DNA from 2 places in the Ramlibacter sp. MAHUQ-53 genome. Region 2 is predicted to be linked to the other one. Evidence: riboswitches for the same ligand, from Rfam matches in the RefSeq annotation. Region 2 holds a riboswitch; the other holds the start of a gene.
The links. Region 2 has a riboswitch for glycine ahead of ACT80S_RS18055 (D-amino acid dehydrogenase). Riboswitches for the same ligand answer to the same signal wherever they lie in the genome.
Positions count from the first base shown of each region.

Region 1 (10,005 bases), on a different contig from region 2:
AACTTGATCGGGTCCTTGATGAAGAACATCGGCGTGTTGTTGCCCGCCAGGTCCCAGTTGCCCTCCTCGGTGTAGAAGCGGATCGCGAAGCCGCGCGGGTCGCGCTCGGTGTCGGCGCTGCCCCGCTCGCCGCCGACGGTGGAAAAGCGCACGAAGGTCTCGGTCTTCTTGCCGATCGCGCTGAACAGCGCCGCCCGGGTGTACTTCGTGATGTCGTGCGTGACGGTGAAGGTGCCGTAGGCGCCGGAGCCCTTGGCATGCACCACCCGCTCGGGGATGCGCTCGCGGTTGAAGTGCTGGAGCTTCTCGAGCAGGTGGAAATCCTGCAGCAGGATGGGCCCGCGCGGACCGGCCGTGATCGAGTTCTGGTTGTCGGCCACCGGGATGCCGGAGGCGGTGGTCAGGCGCTGGATGCTCATTCGATCTTCTCCTGGTCGTGGGGTCGGGGGTTCGGTGCGAAGTGTGTTTGCCGCTGCAAAATGGACAAAGCCAATTGCATGAATCGCAGCGATAGCTTTTCTGCCGGGCCACGCGCAAGACTCATCAATGGCCGAGGCACGCTACGCTTGGCCCCGAAGCGATACAAGGAGACAACTGTGAGCAATCGTTACCCCCTGGCCGAACTCGCCGGCCTGCCCGAGGACATGCGCGCGCGCATCCTGGAGGTGCAGGAAAAGAGCGGCTTCGTGCCCAACGTGTTCCTGGCGCTGGCGCGCCGGCCGGCCGAGTGGCGGGCCTTCTTCGACTACCACGACGCGCTGATGCTCAAGGAGGGCGGCAGCCTCACCAAGGGCGACCGCGAGATGATCGTCACCGCGACCAGCGCCGCCAACCACTGCCTGTACTGCGTGGTGGCGCACGGCGCGATCCTGCGCATCTACGAGAAGAAGCCCCTGGTGGCCGACCAGGTGGCGGTGAACCACCGCAAGGCCGACATCACGCCGCGCCAGCGCGCGATGCTGGATTTCGCGATGAAGGTCTGCCTGCGCTCGCACGAGGTCGAGGACGCCGACTTCGAGGCCCTGAAGGCCCATGGCTTCGACGACGAGGACGCCTGGGACATCGCCGCCATCACCGCGTTCTTCGGCCTGTCCAACCGCATGGCCAACGTCACGGGCATGGCGCCCAATCCCGAGTTCTACCTGCTCGGGCGGGTGCCGCGGCAGAAGTAGGGTAGGGCCGGGCCTTACTCGAGGTGGGGCCGCAGCCAGTCGGGCAGCGGCGCCGACTTCTGCCTGGGGAAATCGACCCACACCGTGGTGGCGCCGCCGGCGGCGCAGATCACGTCGGGCTCGCTGGCGCGGGCCATGGTCGCCCAGGTCTCGAAGCTGGTGCGGCCGGGGTCGCTGGCGTACATGCGAAGCAGCACCACGTCGGGGTACTCCAGCTGCTTGTAGAAGTTGCAGAAGGCGTTGACGATCACCGGGCCCTGGCCGGTGGGCGTGGGCGGGCCGCCCAGCGACTGCATCCAGTCCACCCGCGCCATCTCCAGGTAGCGGAAGTAGACCGTGTTGTTCACGTGCCCCATGGCGTCCATGTCGCCCCAGCGCACGGGGAACGTCATCTCGAACACCAGTTTCTTCTTCTCGGGAATCTCGATCTTCATCGGTGGGCCTTGACGGAGGAAAGGATGCCCAGCGTGAACAGCACGCAGGCGACGGATTGTGCGGGGTCGGGCCAGCGGCCCTCCCACGCGAAGGCGTAGAGCAGCGCGAACAGCGTCTCGCTGACGATCAGCTGCCCGCACAGGCTGGCGGACAGCCGCTGGCTGGCCACGTTCCACAGGATCGTGGCCAGCCAGGCCGAGCCCAGGCCGGTGGCCAGGCTCAGGAACAGGTAGCGCCCGGCCTGGGGCTGGGCCAGCATCTCGGCCGGCGACGAGCCCGCCAGAAGCCACAGCGCGAGGGCGCCCAGGCCGGTGGCCACCCCCAGCCAGTTGGCCCAGTCGGTGGCGGCCACCTCGCGGTGCCGGCGCAGCCAGGCGGCATTGAGCAGCGCGAAGGCCGTCCAGCTCGCCAGGGAGACCACGGCCAGCGCCACGCCGCGCCACCAGTGGACGGCCGAGCCCGGCTCCTGCGCCTGCGGCGCGGACATCATCAGCGCCAGGCCGGCCGCCGTGAGCAGCAGGCCCGGCAGCAGCGCCATCCAGCGCAGGTGTCCCGGCTTGCCGAGGAACATCACCCACACCGGGATGGTGCCGATGATCAGCGCGGGCACCTCGGCGCCCGCGTCGCGCACCGCGAACACCAGCAGCGTGTAGTAGCCGGTGAAGCCCAGCAGGCTCAGGCCCAGGGCGCCCAGCGCCTGGCGCAGGGTGGGCAGCGGGCGGCGCGCCAGCGCCATCACCAGCGCGGAGAAGGCGCCGTAAGCCACGAAGCGGCCGCTGGCCAGGTCGACCGCCGAAAAGCCCTCGACCATGCGGGGCATGACGAACACCAGGCCCCACAGGGCCCCGGCCGCGAGGCCCGCCAGGACGCCCCGGAGCACTAGGGTGTGTCCTCGAATTCCCCGGGCCCGCGTTGGGGCGCAATCGGGATGGATTGCGCACCGACGGAGCGCGGCATGGGCTGATGCCCATGCAAGCGACGAGGCGTGCAAGACGCCCGATTTCGCCCCAACCCGAAGGGCTCCTGCCTTGGCGGGCGGTGCGCTGCGTTGCAAAACCGGGCAAGGCGTACAGCCTTGCCCTGGGTTTTGCGCCTTGCGCCCCATCCCGCCAAGGCAGGAGCGCGGCCCGGGGAATCCGATGACACACCCTAGAGGGCGAAGCCATCATCGGCGGCGATGATGGAGCCGTTGATGAAATGGCTCTCGCTGCTGGCGAGCAGCACCAGCAGCGCGTCGAGGTCCTCGGGATGGCCGATGCGCTTGCGCGGGAGCATGTCCACCAGCTTGCGGCCCTGCTCGGTCTGCCAGTGGTGGTGGTTGATCTCGGTGTCGATGTAGCCGGGGCAGATCGCGTTCACGTTGATCTCGAAGCGGCCCCACTCCAGCGCCATCGACTTGGTCATGTGGACCACCGCCGCCTTGGCCATGGCGTACACGCCGATCTGCGGCAGCGGGCGCAGGCCGGCCATCGAGGAGACATTGATGATGCGCCCGCCGGTGAAGGTGCCGGGGGCCGCGCCGCGCGCGCGCGCCAGCATGCGCTTGGCGACTTCCTGCGCGACGAAGAAGGCGCCGCGCACGTTGGTGTCGAAGACGAAATCGAAGTCTTCCTCCGAGACGTCCTGCAGGCGCTGGGTCGTGCCCACGCCGGCGTTGTTCACCAGGATGTCGATGGAGCCGACCTCGGTCTCGGCATGGGCCACGGCGGCGCGGATGCTGTCGAGGTCGGTCACGTCCATGGGCGTGATGTGGGCGTCGCCGCCCTCGCCCTCGATCTGCGCGCGCAGGTCCTTGAGGTTCTCCACGCGGCGGGCCGCGAGCACGACGGCGGCGCCGGCCCGCGCCAGGGTGCGCGCGAACTGCGCGCCCAGGCCGCTGGATGCGCCGGTGACCATTGCAACGCGGCCGGACAGGTCGATGGTGTAGCTCATGTCGTCTCCTCGGGGCGCCAGGGTGCGCCGGAGCGTCCCGCGGCAGGCAATAGAATCGTTCGCGGTGCGCCGGTACCCCTCGGGGCAGCGGCTCAAGACGGACTGGAACCATTATCAGCGAGACAACATGACGCAAGAAGAGATCCTGTCGCAATACGGACCCCGCGAAGCGATGGAGTACGACGTGGTCGTCGTCGGCGCCGGCCCCGCGGGCCTGGCCACCGCGATCCGCCTGAAGCAGCTGGCTGCCGAAAGCGGCAAGGAGGTGTCGGTGGTGGTGCTCGAGAAGGGTTCCGAGCCCGGCGCGCACATCCTGTCCGGCGCCATCATGGACCCGCGCGCGATCAGCGAGCTGTTCCCCGACTGGCAGGCCCTGGGCGCGCCGCTGAACCAGCCCGTCACCGAGGACATCTTCCTTTTCCTCACCGAGCAGGGCGCCACCCGCACGCCCAACGCGCTGCTGCCGAAGAACTTCCACAACGAAGGCAACTACATCATCAGCCTGGCCAACCTCACGCGCTGGATGGCGCAGCAGGCCGAGGCGCTGGGCGTGGAGATCTTCCCCGGCTTCCCCGCCGGCGAGGTGCTTTACCGCGAGGACGGCTCGGTCAAGGGCGTGGCCACCGCCAACATGGGCATCGGCAAGGACGGCGAGCCCACCGAGAACTTCCAGCTCGGCATGGAGCTGCACGCCAAGTACACCGTGTTCGCCGAGGGCGCGCGCGGCCACCTGGGCAAGCAGCTGATCGCGAAGTACAGGCTCGACGAGGGCCGCGACCCGCAAAGCTACAGCATCGGCATCAAGGAGGTCTGGGAGATCGACCCGGCCCGCCACAAGCCGGGCCTGGCCCTGCACAGCGCCGGCTGGCCCCTGGACAACAACACCTACGGCGGTTCCTTCCTGTACCACATGGAGGACAACCAGGTGGCCGTGGGCTACGTGGTCGGCCTGGACTACGCCAACCCCTGGCTCTCGCCCTACGAGGAGTTCCAGCGGTTCAAGACGCACCCCAACATCCGCTGGTACTTCGACACGCCCGAGGGCGGCAAGCCGGCCAAGCGCCTGGCCTATGGCGCCCGCGCGCTGACGGTGGGCGGCCTGCTGTCCCTGCCGAAGCAGGTGTTCCCCGGCGGCGCGCTGGTGGGCTGCGACGCCGGCTACCTCAACGCGTCGCGCATCAAGGGCAGCCATGCCGCCATCAAGAGCGGCATGCTGTGCGCCGAGGCCGCCTTCGAGGCCCTGGGCGCCGGCCGCCAGGGCGACGAGCTCACCGCCTACCCCGAGGCCTTCGAGCAGTCCTGGCTGTACGCCGAGTTGAACAAGGCGCGCAACTTCAAGCAGTGGTTCAAGAAGGGCCTGCCCCTGGCCACCGTCATGACCGGCATCGAGCAGTTCGTGCTGCGCGGGCACATCCCCTGGACCCTGCACCGCGAAAAGCCCGACCACGTGTACCTCAAGCCGGCCGACCAGTGCCCGCGCATCGAGTACCCCAAGGCCGACGGCAAGCTCACCTTCGACCGGCTCTCGTCGGTGTTCATCTCGAACACCAACCATGCCGAGGACCAGCCGGCCCACCTCACGCTCAAGGACGCCTCGGTGCCCGTGAACGTGAACCTGGCGAAGTTCGCCGGCCCCGAGGCGCGCTACTGCCCGGCCGGCGTGTACGAGTTCGTCAAGGACGACAGCACCGGCGCCGACCGCCTGCAGATCAACGCGCAGAACTGCGTGCACTGCAAGACCTGCGACATCAAGGACCCGACGCAGAACATCGTGTGGGTGGTGCCCGAGGGCGGCGGCGGCCCCAACTACGCCAACATGTAAACGGCGCCCGCCTGGCGGCTACAATCGCCGGGTTGTCAGGAGAGCGCCTGCCCCCGAGCAGGCCGCCGAAGGCGCAGGCTCATCGCCGAACGCTCAGGCACCCAGGACTGGCAACGCGCGGCGCTCGCGCCGCGTTTCCTTGCTGGAGAGAGGTACTTTCGCGGTACCCACCGAAGGAGCAAGCCCCCGCGCGGGGTGAATCTCTCAGGTAAAGCGGACAGCAGGGCTCCCCCATGGTCGTACCACATGGTCGTACCATGGCCCGCAGCCCTTTCCCGGAGACCCGGATGTCCGCCCCGAACGCCACCCCTGAGCCCTCCCTGCAGCACACGCCGCTGCACGCGCTGCACCTCGAACTGGGCGCGCGCATGGTCCCCTTCGCGGGCTACGCGATGCCGGTGCAGTACCCGGCCGGCCTCATGGCCGAACACCAGCACACCCGCGCGGCCGCCGGCCTGTTCGACGTCTCGCACATGGGCCAGCTGCGGCTGGTCGGCCCCGACGCCGCGGCCGCCTTCGAGACGCTGATGCCGGTGGACGTGGTCGATCTCGCGGTGGGCCGACAGCGCTACGGCCTGCTGCTCACCGACGAGGGCACCATCATCGACGACCTGATGTTCGTCAACCGCGGCGGCGACCTGTTCGTCGTCGTCAACGGCGCCTGCAAGGCCGGCGACATCGCCCACATCCAGGCCCGCATCGGCTCGCGCTGCGAGGTCGTGCCCCTGCCCGAGCGGGGCCTGCTGGCGCTGCAGGGGCCGCAGGCCGCCGCAGCCCTGTCCGGCCTGGTGCCCGGGGTCGAGAAGCTGGTCTTCATGACCGGCGCCGCCTTCCTGTGGGATGGCACCGAGCTGTTCATCACCCGCAGCGGCTACACCGGCGAGGACGGCTTCGAGATCTCCGTCGAGGCCGGCAAGGCCGAGGCCCTGGCCCGCGCGCTGCTGGCGCAGCCCGGCGTCATGCCGATCGGCCTGGGCGCGCGCAACTCGCTGCGCCTGGAGGCGGGCCTGTGCCTGTACGGCAACGACATCGACACCACCACCACCCCGGTCGAGGCCGGCCTGGCCTGGGCCATCCAGAAGGTGCGCCGCAGCGGCGGCGCGCGCGCGGGCGGCTTCCCCGGCGCCGCCCGGGTGCTGGCCCAGCTCGATGGCACCGCCCCCCCGGCGCGCCGGCGCGTCGGCCTGGTGGCCCTGGAGCGGGTGCCGGTGCGCGAGCACACCGAACTGCGCGACGCGCAGGGCCGACGCGTCGGCGAGGTCACCAGCGGCCTGCTGGCCCCCAGCGTGGACAAGCCGGTCGCCATGGCCTACGTGGACGCCGCGCTGGCAGCCCACGGCACCCGCGTCGACGCCATCGTGCGCGGCAAGGCCGTGCCGATGGAGGTCGCGCCCCTACCCTTCGTGCCGCCCCGCTATTTCCGCGGCTGAACCGCCGCAACGCCCCTCAACGAGACAACAACCGGAGAAAAACCATGACCCTGAAGTTCACCCCCGACCACGAATGGATCCGCGCCGAGGGCGACGGCCCCGCCACGGTGGGCATCACCGTGCACGCGCAGGATGCGCTGGGCGACGTGGTGTTCGTCGACCTGCCCGAGGTCGGCCGCAGCTATGCCAAGGGCGAGGTCGCCGGCGTCGTCGAGTCCGTCAAGGCCGCGGCCGACGTGTACATGCCCCTGGACGGCGAGATCACCGAGGTCAACGAGGCCCTGCGCGCCGACCCGTCGCTCGCCAACAGCGACCCGCTGGCCGCCGGCTGGTTCTTCAAGGTCAAGCTGGCCAATCCCGCCGAGGTCGACGCCCTCATGGACGAGACCGCCTACGACGCCTTCGCCAAGAACGGCGCCTGACCCTTCCTCCCCAACACCTCTGACGGACCCGCCGCGATGCTGATGCAAGCCGCCCGCCCGCTGGGCGAACTCGAGAACCCCAGCGAATTCATCCCGCGCCACATCGGCATCTCCGAGGCCGACGAGCGCCACATGCTCTCGGTCGTGGGCGAAGCCTCGCGCCGCGCCCTGATCGAAGGCATCGTGCCGCGCTCGATCGCGCGCAGCACCGAGATGAAGCTGCCCCCGGCGGTGACCGAGGCCGCCGCGCTCGCCGAGCTCAAGGCCATCGCCTCGCGCAACAAGGTGATGCGCAGCTTCATCGGCCAGGGCTACTACGGCACGCTCACGCCGCCGGTGATCCTGCGCAACATCCTGGAGAACCCGGCCTGGTACACCGCCTACACGCCCTACCAGGCCGAGATCAGCCAGGGCCGCATGGAGGCGCTGGTCAATTTCCAGACGATGGTCTGCGACCTGACCGGCATGCCCATCGCCAACGCCTCGATGCTGGACGAGGCCACCGCCGCCGCCGAGGCGATGACGCTGGCCAAGCGCAGCGTCAGGAGCAAGTCCAACCGCTTCGTGGTCTCGGGCGACTGCCACCCGCAGACCATCGAGGTGGTGCGCACCCGCGCCAAGCCCCTGGGCCTGGAGGTGCTGGTCACGACGACCGCCGATGAATGGGCCGCGGCCCTGGCCGGCGAGCACTTCGCCGCGCTCGCGCAGTACCCGGCCTCCACCGGCCGGATCGACGACCTGCGCGCCGACGCGGACAAGACCCACGCCCAGCACGGCGCCTTCATCGCCGCCGCCGACCTGCTGGCCCTGGCGCTGATCGTGCCGCCCGGCGAATGGGGCGCGGACATCGTGGTCGGCACGACCCAGCGCCTGGGCATGCCCATGGGCGCCGGCGGCCCGCACGCCGCCTACATGGCCTGCCGCGACGAGTACAAGCGTTCGCTGCCCGGCCGCCTGGTCGGCGTGAGCGTGGACAGCCACGGCAACCCCGCCTACCGCCTCGCGCTGCAGACGCGCGAGCAGCACATTCGCCGCGAGAAGGCCACCTCCAACATCTGCACCGCGCAGGTGCTGCCGGCGGTGGTGGCGAGCATGTACGCCGTCTACCACGGCCCCCAGGGCCTGCGGCGCATCGCGCAGCGCGTTGCGGCCTACACGGCCATCCTGGCGCGCGGCCTCGCGCAGCTGGGCTTCCAGGCCGTGAACGCCACCGCCTTCGACACCCTGTGCGTGAAGGCCGGCGAGGAGGCGGTGCGCCGCATCGCCGAGCGCGCCCTGGCCGCCGGCGCCAACCTGCGCCACGTCGACGCGACCACGCTGTCGATCTCGCTGGACGAGACCACCACCCGCGAGGACCTCACCCTGCTGTGGTCCGCCTTCGCCGGCCGCGACCAGGCCGTGCCCGGCTTCGAGGCCTTCGAGAAGGGCGTGGAGCCGCTGATCCCCGAGTCGCTGCGCCGCACCAGCGCCTACCTCACGCACCCGGTGTTCAACACGCACCACAGCGAGACCGGCATGCTGCGCTACATCCGCGCGCTGTCGGACAAGGACCTGGCCCTGGACCGCAGCATGATCCCCCTGGGCTCGTGCACCATGAAGCTGAACGCCACCAGCGAGATGATCCCCATCACCTGGCCGGAGTTCGCCCACCTGCACCCCTTCGCGCCGCGTGATCAGCTCGAGGGCTACGCCGAGCTCGACGAGCAGCTGCGCGCCTGGCTGTGCCAGGCCACCGGCTATGCCGGCATCAGCCTGCAGCCCAATGCCGGCTCGCAGGGCGAGTACGCCGGCCTGCTGGCGATCAAGGCCTGGCACGAGAGCCGCGGCGACCACCACCGCACCGTCTGCCTGATCCCCTCCTCCGCGCACGGCACCAACCCGGCCAGCGCGCAGATGGTGGGCATGCAGGTGGTGGTGACCGCCTGCGACGCCATGGGCAACGTGGACCTGGCCGACCTGCAGGCCAAGTGCGAGCAGCACTCGGACAAGCTGGCCGCGGTGATGATCACCTACCCCAGCACGCACGGCGTGTTCGAGACCCAGGTCAAGGAGCTGTGCGCCCTGGTGCACCGCCACGGCGGCCGCGTCTACGTGGACGGCGCCAACATGAACGCCCTGGTGGGCGTGGCCGCGCCCGGCGAGTTCGGCGGCGACGTGAGCCACCTGAACCTGCACAAGACCTTCTGCATCCCGCACGGCGGCGGCGGCCCGGGCGTCGGCCCGGTGTGCGTGGTGGAGGACCTGGTCCCCTTCCTGCCGGGGCATGCCGCCGGCGGCCTGGGCGAGCGGCCGGTGGGCGCGGTCTCGGCCGCCCCCCTGGGCAATGCGGCGGTGCTGCCGATCTCGTGGATGTACGTGCGCATGATGGGCGCCGAGGGCCTGCGCCAGGCGACCGAGGCGGCCATCCTCTCGGCCAACTACATCAGCCAGCGGCTGGCGGACCACTACCCCACCCTGTACGCCAGCGAGAACGGCCATGTGGCGCACGAGTGCATCCTGGACCTGCGCCCGCTGAAGGAGACCTCCGGCGTAACCGCCGAGGACGTCGCCAAGCGCCTGATCGACTACGGCTTCCACGCGCCCACCCTGAGCTTCCCGGTGGCCGGCACGCTGATGGTGGAGCCCACCGAGAGCGAGACGCTCGAGGAGATCGACCGCTTCATCGACGCGATGATCGCGATCCGCGAGGAGATCCGCCGCGTCGAGCGCGGCGAGTGGCCGCAGGACGACAACCCGCTCAAGCACGCCCCGCACACGGCCGCCGCCCTCCTCCAGGGCGAGTGGCGGCATGC
Region 1 covers NZ_JBQWTS010000001.1:367,054-377,058, forward strand. The annotation lists gene ACT80S_RS01645 (catalase) at 1-419, opposite strand, end outside; gene ACT80S_RS01650 (peroxidase-related enzyme) at 597-1,172, shown strand; gene ACT80S_RS01655 (acyl-CoA thioesterase) at 1,187-1,606, opposite strand; gene ACT80S_RS01660 (DMT family transporter) at 1,603-2,487, opposite strand; gene ACT80S_RS01665 (SDR family oxidoreductase) at 2,757-3,539, opposite strand; gene ACT80S_RS01670 (electron transfer flavoprotein-ubiquinone oxidoreductase) at 3,667-5,361, shown strand; glycine riboswitch at 5,388-5,481, shown strand; glycine riboswitch at 5,494-5,592, shown strand; gene gcvT (glycine cleavage system aminomethyltransferase GcvT) at 5,649-6,791, shown strand; gene gcvH (glycine cleavage system protein GcvH) at 6,836-7,213, shown strand; gene gcvP (aminomethyl-transferring glycine dehydrogenase) at 7,250-10,005, shown strand, end outside.
Region 1: another riboswitch for glycine. It lies ahead of gcvT (glycine cleavage system aminomethyltransferase GcvT); the one in region 2 lies ahead of ACT80S_RS18055 (D-amino acid dehydrogenase).

Region 2 (10,005 bases):
CGTCAGGGCCACCCTGCTGTACCGCCACAGCGCGGGCGTTGCCCTGACCGACTACGGCACCGCCTTGCTGGCCCATGCCCGCCTGATCGTCAAGGCGGCGGACAAGGCGGACCAGCACATCTCGCAGATGGTCGATGCGCGTGGCGGCACCTTGTCCGTGGCTTCTTCCGCCACGCCCTTCATGCTGGTGCTCCCGAGCGCGCTGGAGCTCGTCCGGCGACAGTTCCCGGGGCTCGACGTGCGCCTGCAGGAGGCTGTCTACCCCACGGTCCTGGGCCTGTTTCGCGACGGATCGATCGACTTCGCGATCGGGCCGGTGCCCGCGGAGGGCCTGGGCGCCGAGTTCACCTGCCAGCCGCTGTTCGAGGTCGCGCTGACCGTGGTCCTGCGGCGGGGGCATCCGCTGGCCAGGCGGAAGTCGCTTCAGGCCCTGACCGACCTGCAGTGGATCCTCAGTGGCCCGAAGAACGGCCCCGGGGCCATTCACGACCGGGCCTTCCGGGACGCCGGCCTGGAGCCGCCCGTGTGCCGCACGCACTGCGAGTCGGTCGCTGCGGCCGTGCACTTCGTTGCCCACAGCGATGCCGCCAGCTTCGTGCCACGCCCCATCGCCGAAGCGTTCGAGCAAAGCCGGCTCGTCACCCTCGTGGACATCGCGGAGCCCACCCCGCCGATGCGGATTTCCCTGGTGCAGCCCAGCCAGTCGATCCTCACGCCGGCAGGCCAGGCGCTGTACTCGGCGATCCGTACGGTCAGCCGGTCGCTGCCGGGCGCGAAGCCCCTCTGAGTCCCCACCGGGGAGTCGCCGGTCTGATCGATTCAGTCGATCGGTCCATCCGAAACACGTCATTGGACGAGCGAGACGGGGCTGCTTAGGATCCATGCGCCTGGGCCGGGCACATGCCAGCCAGGCCACCGGGGCACGGCCACACGCGGCCCTGGCGCCCGGCGATCGCCCACGCTTTCCTTCAACACGACCGATACCGATGCTTCCCTTGAATACCGTGCGACAGGGCCAGGGCCCGCTGGTGATCCTCAGCCATGCCTTGGGCTGCGACCTGACGATGTGGGACGGTGTCGCCGACGCCCTGCAGGACCGCTACACCGTGCTGCGCTATGACCACCGGGGCCACGGACGCTCGCCCGCCACCGGCGAGGCCTACACCATGGCCGACCTGGCCGATGACGCCGCGGCATTGATCCGGGCCCAGGGCGAGCCGGCGCATTTCGTCGGGCTGTCCATGGGCGGCATGACGGCCCAGGCCCTGGGCGCGCGCCACCCCGGGTTGGCCCGCAGCCTGGTGATCGCGAACTCGGCCAGTGCCTATGACGAGGCCGCGCGCGCCCTGTGGCAGGCACGGATCGACACCGTCAAGGCGCAGGGGATGGCCGCGATCGCCGAGGGTGCGATGCAGCGCTGGTTCACCCCCGAATTCCGGGCGGACCAGGCGCAGGGCGGCGCCGCGCGCGTGGCCGCCTTGCGCGCTGTCCTCGAGGCGACCGCCCCGGGGCCGTACGCGGCGGCCTGCGACGCGGTGGCCCGCATCGAGCTGGACGCCGGCAATGCGACCATCGACTGCCCGACCCTGGTCATCGCCGGCAGCCGTGATGAGGCGACGCCGCCGGCCCTGTCGGAGCGCATCGCCCAGGCCATCCCGGGGGCTCGGCTGTGCAGCATCGACGCGGCCCACCTGAGCGCCGTCGAGAAGCCGCAGGTCTTTGCCGACTTGCTCGATGAGTTCTGGCGCAGCCTGGCGGCCTGACGCGGCGCCGGCGGGCCGGCTGGACAGGGCAGGGCGCGGCCTACGGCCGTTGCCAATCCAGTTCGCGCAGGCGACGCGCGAACTCCTGCGCGGCCGCGCTGCGTGAGGCGCCGCGGCGCCACAGCAGGCCCGCACTGCGCACCATGCCCGGCGCGTCCAGCGCGAGGGCGCGCAGGTCGGGGTACTGCCAGGTGGCCCGCTCGGGCACGAGGGTCGCCAGGTCCCGGCTCCACCGGCACACGCCCAGCAGGGCCTCCACCGACTCCATCTCCACCGGCACCGTGGGCGTCACCCCCGCGAGGCGGAATTGCTCGTCGATCTGGCGCCGGGTGGCATAGCTGCGCGACAGCAGCGCCAGCGGCACACCCGCCAGCGCCTGCAGCGGGTGCGTCGCTCGCGTGGCCAGGGGGTGCTGCGGGTGGACGGCCAGCATGAGTCGCTCATCGAACAGCGGCTCGGTCTCGATGTCCTCGTGCACCGTCGGATGGAAGCCGATCCCCAGGTCGATCTCCCCGCGCAGCAGCTGCTCCTCGATGGGCCCGGCGCGCAAGGCCCTCACGACCACGGACACGCGCGGGTAGTCGTGGTGAAAGGCGGCCAGGGTGGTCGGCACCACCGTGTTGAGGAAGGTCGGGAAGATGCCCATCGTGAGCTGGCCGGACTGCAGCCCGGTCAGGTCGGCCAGCGCCATCCGCCCGGCTTCCAGCTCCTTCAGGGCCCGCAGCGCGTAGTCCCGGAACTGCGCTCCGGCCTGTGACAGGCGCAGGCCCCGGCCCAGGCGGTCGAACAGGGCCACGTCCAGCTCCTGCTCCAGCTGCCGCAGGCCATGCGAGAGCGTGGACTGCGTGACGAACAGGTTCTGGGCGGACTGCGTGAGGTGCTCGGTCTCCGCGATGTCCAGGAAGTAGCGCAGCTGACGGATTTCCATGGCCGGGATGGTAGCCCGATCGTTCGACTGAGGCGAACGCTCCATCGGAAATTAATCATTGGATTCATTCTTTGGGCCCACTTACGCTCCCTCGTCATCGAGCCCCAGGGCTCCCTCACACCCGCAGATTCCCCATCCACCATCACAAGGAGAGACAAGTGAGCAAGAACGAATTCACCGTGGCGCAGCTTCTGGACCGCGTCAACACCGTGCACATCGCCGAAGGCAATCCGCGGGTCCGGGCCCTGGTGGCCAGCATCGTGAGCGACCTGTTCAAGACCATCGACAGGATGAACGTCACTCCCGACGAGTTCTGGGCTGCGACCGACTGGCTCAGCCGCCTGGGCGCCTCCGGCCAGATGGGCCTGATCACCGCCGGCCTGGGCTTCGACCGCCTGCTGGACATCAAGCTGGACGAGGCGGATGCCCAGGCCGGCCGCGCCGCCGGCACGCCCCGCGCCATCGAGGGCCCGCTGTATGTGCCCGGCGCACCGCTGTCCAAGGGCGAAGCCTGGCTCAGCGAGGACAGCCCCTCCAAGGGCGAGGTGTTCGTGATGGAGGGCCGTGTGCTCGACACCGACGGCAAGCCGGTGGCGAATGCCCTGATGGACGTCTGGCACGCCAACGAGGTGGGCGGCTACTCCCACTTCTTCCCGGGCCTCAAGGAGTTCGAGCTGCGCCGCAAGATCGAGACCGACGCCCAGGGCCGCTACCGCTTCCGCTCCGTCCTGCCCCCGGGCTATGCGATTCCCCCCAACAGCCCGACCTCGGAGCTGTTCGACGCGCTGGGCCGCCACGGCCATCGCCCGGCGCACGTTCACTTCTTCATCGTGGCCCCGGGCCTGCGCACCCTGACCACGCAGATCAACGTGCCGGGCGACACTTACCTGGACGACGACTTCGCCTTCGCCACCCGTGACGGCCTGGTGATCGACCTGCAGCGCGTCGCCGCGCCCGCCGGCTACGAATCCCTGGGCATCGCCGCCGGCACGCCGGTCGCCCTGTCGAAGTTCGATTTCGTGATGCAGAAGGCCCGCGACGAGGACGAGGCCAGCCCGCTCACCCGCATGGCCCGCGTGGCTGCGGCCTGACCGGCGCGGACCCCGGACAAGGAAAGGCACATTCGCATGGATCGTCGCTCCCTCCTCAAGACCGGCGGCATCGCCGGTGTCCTGGCCGCCGGCGTCGCGCCCGCGGTGCACGCGCAGGCCACGGTGCGCTGGCGCCTGGCCTCGAGCTTTCCCAAGTCGCTGGACACCATCTTCGGCGGCGCTGAAGTCTTCGCACAGAAGGTGCGCCAGATGTCGGGCGGCAAGTTCGAGGTGTCGGTGCACCCGGCGGGCGAGCTGATGCCCGCCCTGAGCGTGCTCGATGGCGTGCAGAACGGCACGGTCGAGGCCTGCCACACGGCCTCGCTGTACTTCTTCGGCAAGAACGAGGCGTTTGCCATCGGCACCAATGTCCCCTTCGGCATGAACACCCGGCAGATGACCGCCTGGATGCTCGATGGCAACGGCATGAAGCTGATGCGCGAACTCTTCGCCAAGTACAACATCGTCAACTTCCTGGGCGGCAACACCTGCGCGCAGATGGGGGGCTGGTTCCGCAAGGAGATCAAGTCGGCGGCCGACTTCAAGGGCCTGAAGTTCCGCGTGGGCGGCTTCAACGGCAAGATCCTCGAGCGCATGGGCGTGGTCCCGCAGAACATCCCCGGGGGCGACGTGTACGCCTCCCTGGAGAAGGGCACCATCGACGCCGCCGAATTCGTGGGCCCCTATGACGACCAGAAGCTGGGCTTCCACAAGGTGGCGCCCAACTACTACTACCCGGGCTACTGGGAAGGCACGGGCCAGGTCGACTTCCTGATCAACCAGAAGGCGTTCGAGGCGCTGTCCCCCGAGAACAAGGCCATCGTCGAAAGCGCGTCGCTGGCGGCGCACCAGACCATGATCTCGCGGTACGACAGCCGGAACCCGACCGCGCTCAAGCAGCTGGTCGCCAGTGGCGCCAAGCTGCGGCCCTTCCCGCAGGACGTCGTCGCCGGCGCGCACAAGCACGCGCTGGCGCTGTTCGACCAGCTGAGCGACACCAATCCCGACTGGAAGAAGATCTACACCGACTACACCCGGTTCGCGGCCGACGCGCACATGTGGTTCCGCTTCACCGAGACCCCGTTCGACCGCTACATGCAGTCGGTGAAGTCTCCGGCCTGACGACGCCCGGCGCCACGGGCCACCACGGCGCCCCGCCGGCGGCATGCCGCCGGCGGGGCGCCTCTCGTTTCAGCTGGCCTGGGCCGCCGAAGCCGTCGCCGTGATCGGCAGGCGACTTCCGGCCGGCTTCGCGCCCTGCGCCACCAGCTCCCCCAGGAGATCGGCGGTCGCTGCGCTCAGCGTCCATCCCAGGTGGCCATGCCCGGTGTTGTAGAACACGTTGGCCTGCCGGCCCCGGCCGACGCGGGGCATCATGTCCGGCATCATCGGCCGCAGGCCAGCCCAGGGCACCACCTGGCGCGTGCTGACCCCGGGGAAGCATTGCTGCACCCACTCGACCAGCGGCCTGATGCGGTCGGCCCGGATGTCGCGATTGAAGCCGTTGAACTCAGCGGTTCCCGCCACCCGGAAGCGGTCGGCCCCGAGGCGGCTGGTGACCAGCTTGGTCTCATCGTCCAGCAGGCTCACGGTGGGCGCCGCCGCCTGGCTGGCGTCGTCCAGCAGGTTCACCGTGATCGAGTAGCCCTTGACCGGATAGACGTTGATGCGGTCGCCCAGCTGCGCCGCCAGCGCCCGGCTGCCCACGCCGGCGCACACCACGACGGCGTCGAAGGATTCGGTCCGCGAGCCCGTGCCGTCGTCCAGGTCCACGCGCGCGCGGCGGCCGTCGCAATCGAGTGACAGCACGTCCTCGCCGTAGAGGAATTTCACGCCCATTCGCGCGCAGGCCGCGGCCAGGCCCTGCGTGAACTTGTGGATGTCCCCGGTGGAATCGCTCTCGGTGTAGTAGCCGCCGTAGTAGTCGCCCGCCAGCGTCGGCTCGATGGCGCGCATTTCCTGGGGCGTGACGGCCCGGCGCTGCAGGCCGCCGGCGGCCAGCAGCTGCGAGACCTTCCCCGCATGCTCGAAGCCCTTGCGGTCCCGGTAGATGTGGAGGATGCCTTCGCGGCGATGGTCGAAGTCGATGCCTTCGGCCGCGGCCCAGGAAAACAGGTGGTCCCGCGCGACGATCGCCAGGCGCGCCGTCTCGATGGTGTTGGACTCGTACTTGGGGATGCTGGCGATGAACTCGGCGAACCACGAGATCTTGTGCCAGGAGGGTTTGGGGTTGACCAGCAGCGGCGCATCCTGGCGCAGCATCCACTTGAGGCCCTTGAGGAGGGTGGACGGATGGGTCCAGGTCTCGGCGTTGGACGCCGAGAGCTGGCCGCCGTTGGCGAACGAGGTCTCCATGGCGGCATAGCGGTGCCGCTCGATGACGGTGACGCCGTATCCGCGTTGGGCCAGGGCGTAGGCGGTGGTCACGCCGGTGATGCCGCCACCGATCACTGCAAAGGTCTTCATCAGGTTGCTCCAGACGTCGAGAAGGGAGTCCGCCGCGCCAGTCGCGCGTCGAACGCCCCCTCTGTTCGGAACCTGAGAGATTCACCTGCGGTCGCGAGGCGCCGCGGGCTTGCTCCTTCGGTGCGCCGGCGGACGAGGCCAGCGGCTCTTCAGAGTATTCGGGTGCGCGGGCCGGTCCTGGGTACCTGAGAGTTTCCGGGGCGGTTGCTCCTTCGGCGCCGCGCCGTGACGCGGTCTCTCCCGGCTCGCGCAGTGGTGGAGGGGTCAGGCGCCAGCGGGCTCCTTCAGGTATCGGGCCACCAGGCCCGCCCAGAAGCGCGCGCCCGGCTCGATGATCTCGTCGTTGAAGTCGTAGCCCGGGTTGTGGACCATGCAGGCGCCCGGGGTCCCCGGGCCGCCGTTGCCGACATAGACATAGCTGCCAGGCACCTTTTCCAGCATGAAAGCGAAGTCCTCGCTGGCGGTCAGCGGCTGGCCCTCGGGATTCACCCGGTCCGGCCCGAACAGGTCCAGCGCCACCTGGGTCGCCAGGCGGGTTTCGTCCGGCGTGTTCACCAGCACGGCGTAGCCGTCACGCCAGTCGATGTCGGCCTTCACCTTGAAGCTGGCGGCCTGCAGGTTCACCAGGTCGCAGATGCGCTCCTTGAGCAGCGTGCGCACCTGCGGGTCCAGGGCGCGCACGCTCAATTCGAGCGTGGCGAGGTCCGGGATGATGTTGTTGGCCGTTCCGGCATGCATGGCGCCGACGGTGACCACCGCGGATTTCAAGGGGTCCACGTTGCGCGACACCACGGTCTGGAGCGCCGTGACGATGGCCGCCGTGGCGACCACGGTGTCGGCGGTGGTCTGCGGCATGGCCCCGTGGCCGCCCACGCCGCGCAGCGTGATGGTGACGTTGTCGCTGGACGCCATGGTCGGCCCCACCCGGAAGTGGAAGGACCCGGCCTCCAGGCCCGGCATGTTGTGGAGCGCGAACACCGCGTCGCAGGGGAAGCGCTCGAACAGGCCGTCCTCCATCATGCGCAAGGCGCCACCGGCGCCTTCTTCCGCGGGCTGGAAGATCAGGTTCAGGGTGCCGTCGAAGTCCACGTCCTCCGCGATCAGGCGGGCCGCCGCCAGGAGGGTGGCGGTGTGGCCGTCATGCCCGCAGGCATGCATCACGCCGGCATGGCGGCTGCTCCATTCGCGCCCGTTGTCCTCGGTGATGGGAAGCGCGTCCATGTCGGCCCGCAGGCCCAGGGCCCGGGAACCGGCGCCGCGCTGCAGGCGGCCCACCACGCCCGTGCCGCCGATGCCCGTCGTGACCTCGTAGCCCCAGCCGGCCAGCTTGGCCGCCACCAGGGCCGCCGTGCGGTGCTCCTGGAAAGCCATCTCGGGATGGGCGTGGATGTCGCGGCGGATCTGGATGAACTCGCCGACGCGCTGCGACAGCGAGTGCCCCAGGTAGGTCTCCTTCATGGCCGCACTCACTGGGGCTGCAGGTTCATCGAGCGGGCGATGGCGCGGTACTTGTCGGTGTTGTCGGCGTAGACCTTGCCCATCGCCGCCAGCGGCTGCGGTCGCGGCACGATCATGGCCTGCGCCTCCAGGGCCGAGCGGACGCCGGGGTCGTTGGCCACTTCGCTCAGGGCCCTGTGCAGGGCCTGCACGATGGGCTCGGGCGTGTCCTTGCGCACGAAGTAGCCCGACCAGGTGTCGAAGACGAAGGTCTTGAGCGGCGCGGCATCGTGCAGCGGCGGGGCCTTCTTCAGAGGCTCCTGGCGATCGGCCGACAGCACTGCCACCGCCTTGAGCTTGCCCTCGTCGACGAGCGCGATCTGGCCCTTGCCGTAGGGGGAGATGAACACGTCCACCAGCCCGGCCATCAGGTCCTGGAAGGCCGGGGCCGCGCCCTTGTACGGCACGTGGGTCATCGGGATGCCGGTCTGCCTGGACATGTGCTCGCCCAGGAGGTGGTACATGGAGCCGGGGCCCACGCTGGCATAGGTCAGGGGCTTGCCGTCGGCCGCGCCCTTGCGGGCATAGGCCAGCAGCTCGTCCCCGTTGCTGGCGGGCAGGTCCCTGCGCGCGAACATCGCCATCGGGTTGATGGTGATCATCTGGACCAGGCGGAAGTCCTCGGGCTTGTACTTGATGGCGGCGTTCGACAGGGGCGCCAGGATCAGCTCGTTGGGCGAGCCCTGGAAGATGACATGGCCGTCGGCCGGGCTGGCCAGCACCTTCTGCGCCGCGATGCCGCCGCTGGCGCCGCCCAGGTTCTCCACGATCACCGGCTGGCCCAGGTGCTTGCCCAGGGTGGTGCTCAGGGTGCGGGCGACCACGTCGGACACGCCGCCCGCCGGGTAGGGAACCATCAGCGTCACCGGCTTGGACGGGAAGGTCTGCGCGGCGGCGGCGCCGGCCAGCGACAGGCCGGCGAGGGTGGCCGCGGCGCGGCGGAGGAAGTGGCGTTTGCTGGCGGTCATGGAGCGGGTCTCGTGTGCGGGGGTTGCCTGCCGGATCAGCAGGTAAGACCCATGCTAGGGAGGGGAAAACGATGTGTCCAATGCATTATTTTCCTGTTCATCATTCGGGGAGCGCATCTTTCTTGCTTTAGCGTGACATGAACATCCGCCACCTCGAACACTTCCTGGCTGTCGCCGAAACCGGGTCCTTCAGCCGCGCGGCGGAGAAGCTGCACCTGACCCAGTCGGCACTGAGCCGCAGCATCCAGGCGCTGGAGTCCGAGGTCGGCGGGCTGCTGCTGGACCGCGTCGGCAAGCGCAACGAGCTGTCGGTGCTGGGCCGCCAGCTGCTGCAGCGGGCGCGGCGCATCGTCCTGGAGGCCTCCGAGCTCAAACGCGGTGCCGAGTTGATGCGCGAGTCCCATGCCGGCGTGATGCGGGTGGGCCTGGGCTCCGGGCCCGGCGCCATCCTGATGACGCCGCTGATGTGCCACATGGCGCTGGCGCATCCCCAGGTGAGGGTCAAGGTGGTGCGGGGGCCGACGCAATTGCAGCTGATCCAGCTGCGGGACCGCCAGCTGGATGCGCTGGTGGTGGACATGCGTCTGGTTCCGCCGGCGGAAGACCTGAACATCGAGCCGGTCGCCGAGATGGCCGGCGGCTGGATGGTGCGCAACGGGCACCCCCTGCTGAGGGAGAAGGTGGTGACGCTGGATGACCTGCTGGCCTATCCCATCGCCTCCACGCCCCTGTCCGATGAGGTGGCCCGGCTCCTGGTCGGCCAGTACGGCCCCAAAGCCAATCCGGCGCAGTTCCGGACGCTGGAGTGCGATGACATCGAAAGCCTGATCGACGTGACCGAGCGCACCGATGCGGTGCTGCTGGGCGTGCTGGCGACCGCGCGGGAGCGGATCGAGGCGGGCTCCCTGGCCGTGCTGCCGGTGCGGCCCGTCCTGAAGGCGACCGCACGGTTCGTCTACGTGACCCTGGCCGGGCGCAGCGAAGCGCCGGTGATGTCGCTGCTGCGCCAGTTCGTGGCGCAGCGCATGGTGGATTGACGCCTGGGCGAGAGGCCGGACTGCGCGTCGAATGGCGGGCCAAAAAAAAGTCCTTGGCATGCAAGGACTTTTTCGAATGTGTGGTGGAGAGGAGGAGGATCGAACTCCCGACCTTCGCATTGCGAACGCGACGCTCTCCCAGCTGAGCTACCCCCCCACGGAGAGCTTCATTGTAACCCCAAGTCCGGCGGCGGATCGGCCTGCGCGCCTTTTTGCGCGCGCGTTGCGAACTGTTGAGTCCTTTGGTGTTCATGG
Region 2 covers NZ_JBQWTS010000015.1:34,098-44,102, reverse strand. The annotation lists gene ACT80S_RS18080 (LysR family transcriptional regulator) at 1-787, shown strand, start outside; gene ACT80S_RS18075 (alpha/beta fold hydrolase) at 987-1,763, shown strand; gene ACT80S_RS18070 (LysR substrate-binding domain-containing protein) at 1,804-2,691, opposite strand; gene ACT80S_RS18065 (dioxygenase family protein) at 2,850-3,782, shown strand; gene ACT80S_RS18060 (TRAP transporter substrate-binding protein) at 3,819-4,904, shown strand; gene ACT80S_RS18055 (D-amino acid dehydrogenase) at 4,974-6,248, opposite strand; glycine riboswitch at 6,411-6,501, opposite strand; gene ACT80S_RS18050 (M20 aminoacylase family protein) at 6,513-7,706, opposite strand; gene ACT80S_RS18045 (Bug family tripartite tricarboxylate transporter substrate binding protein) at 7,715-8,713, opposite strand; gene ACT80S_RS18040 (LysR family transcriptional regulator) at 8,851-9,750, shown strand; tRNA gene ACT80S_RS18035 (tRNA-Ala) at 9,832-9,907, opposite strand.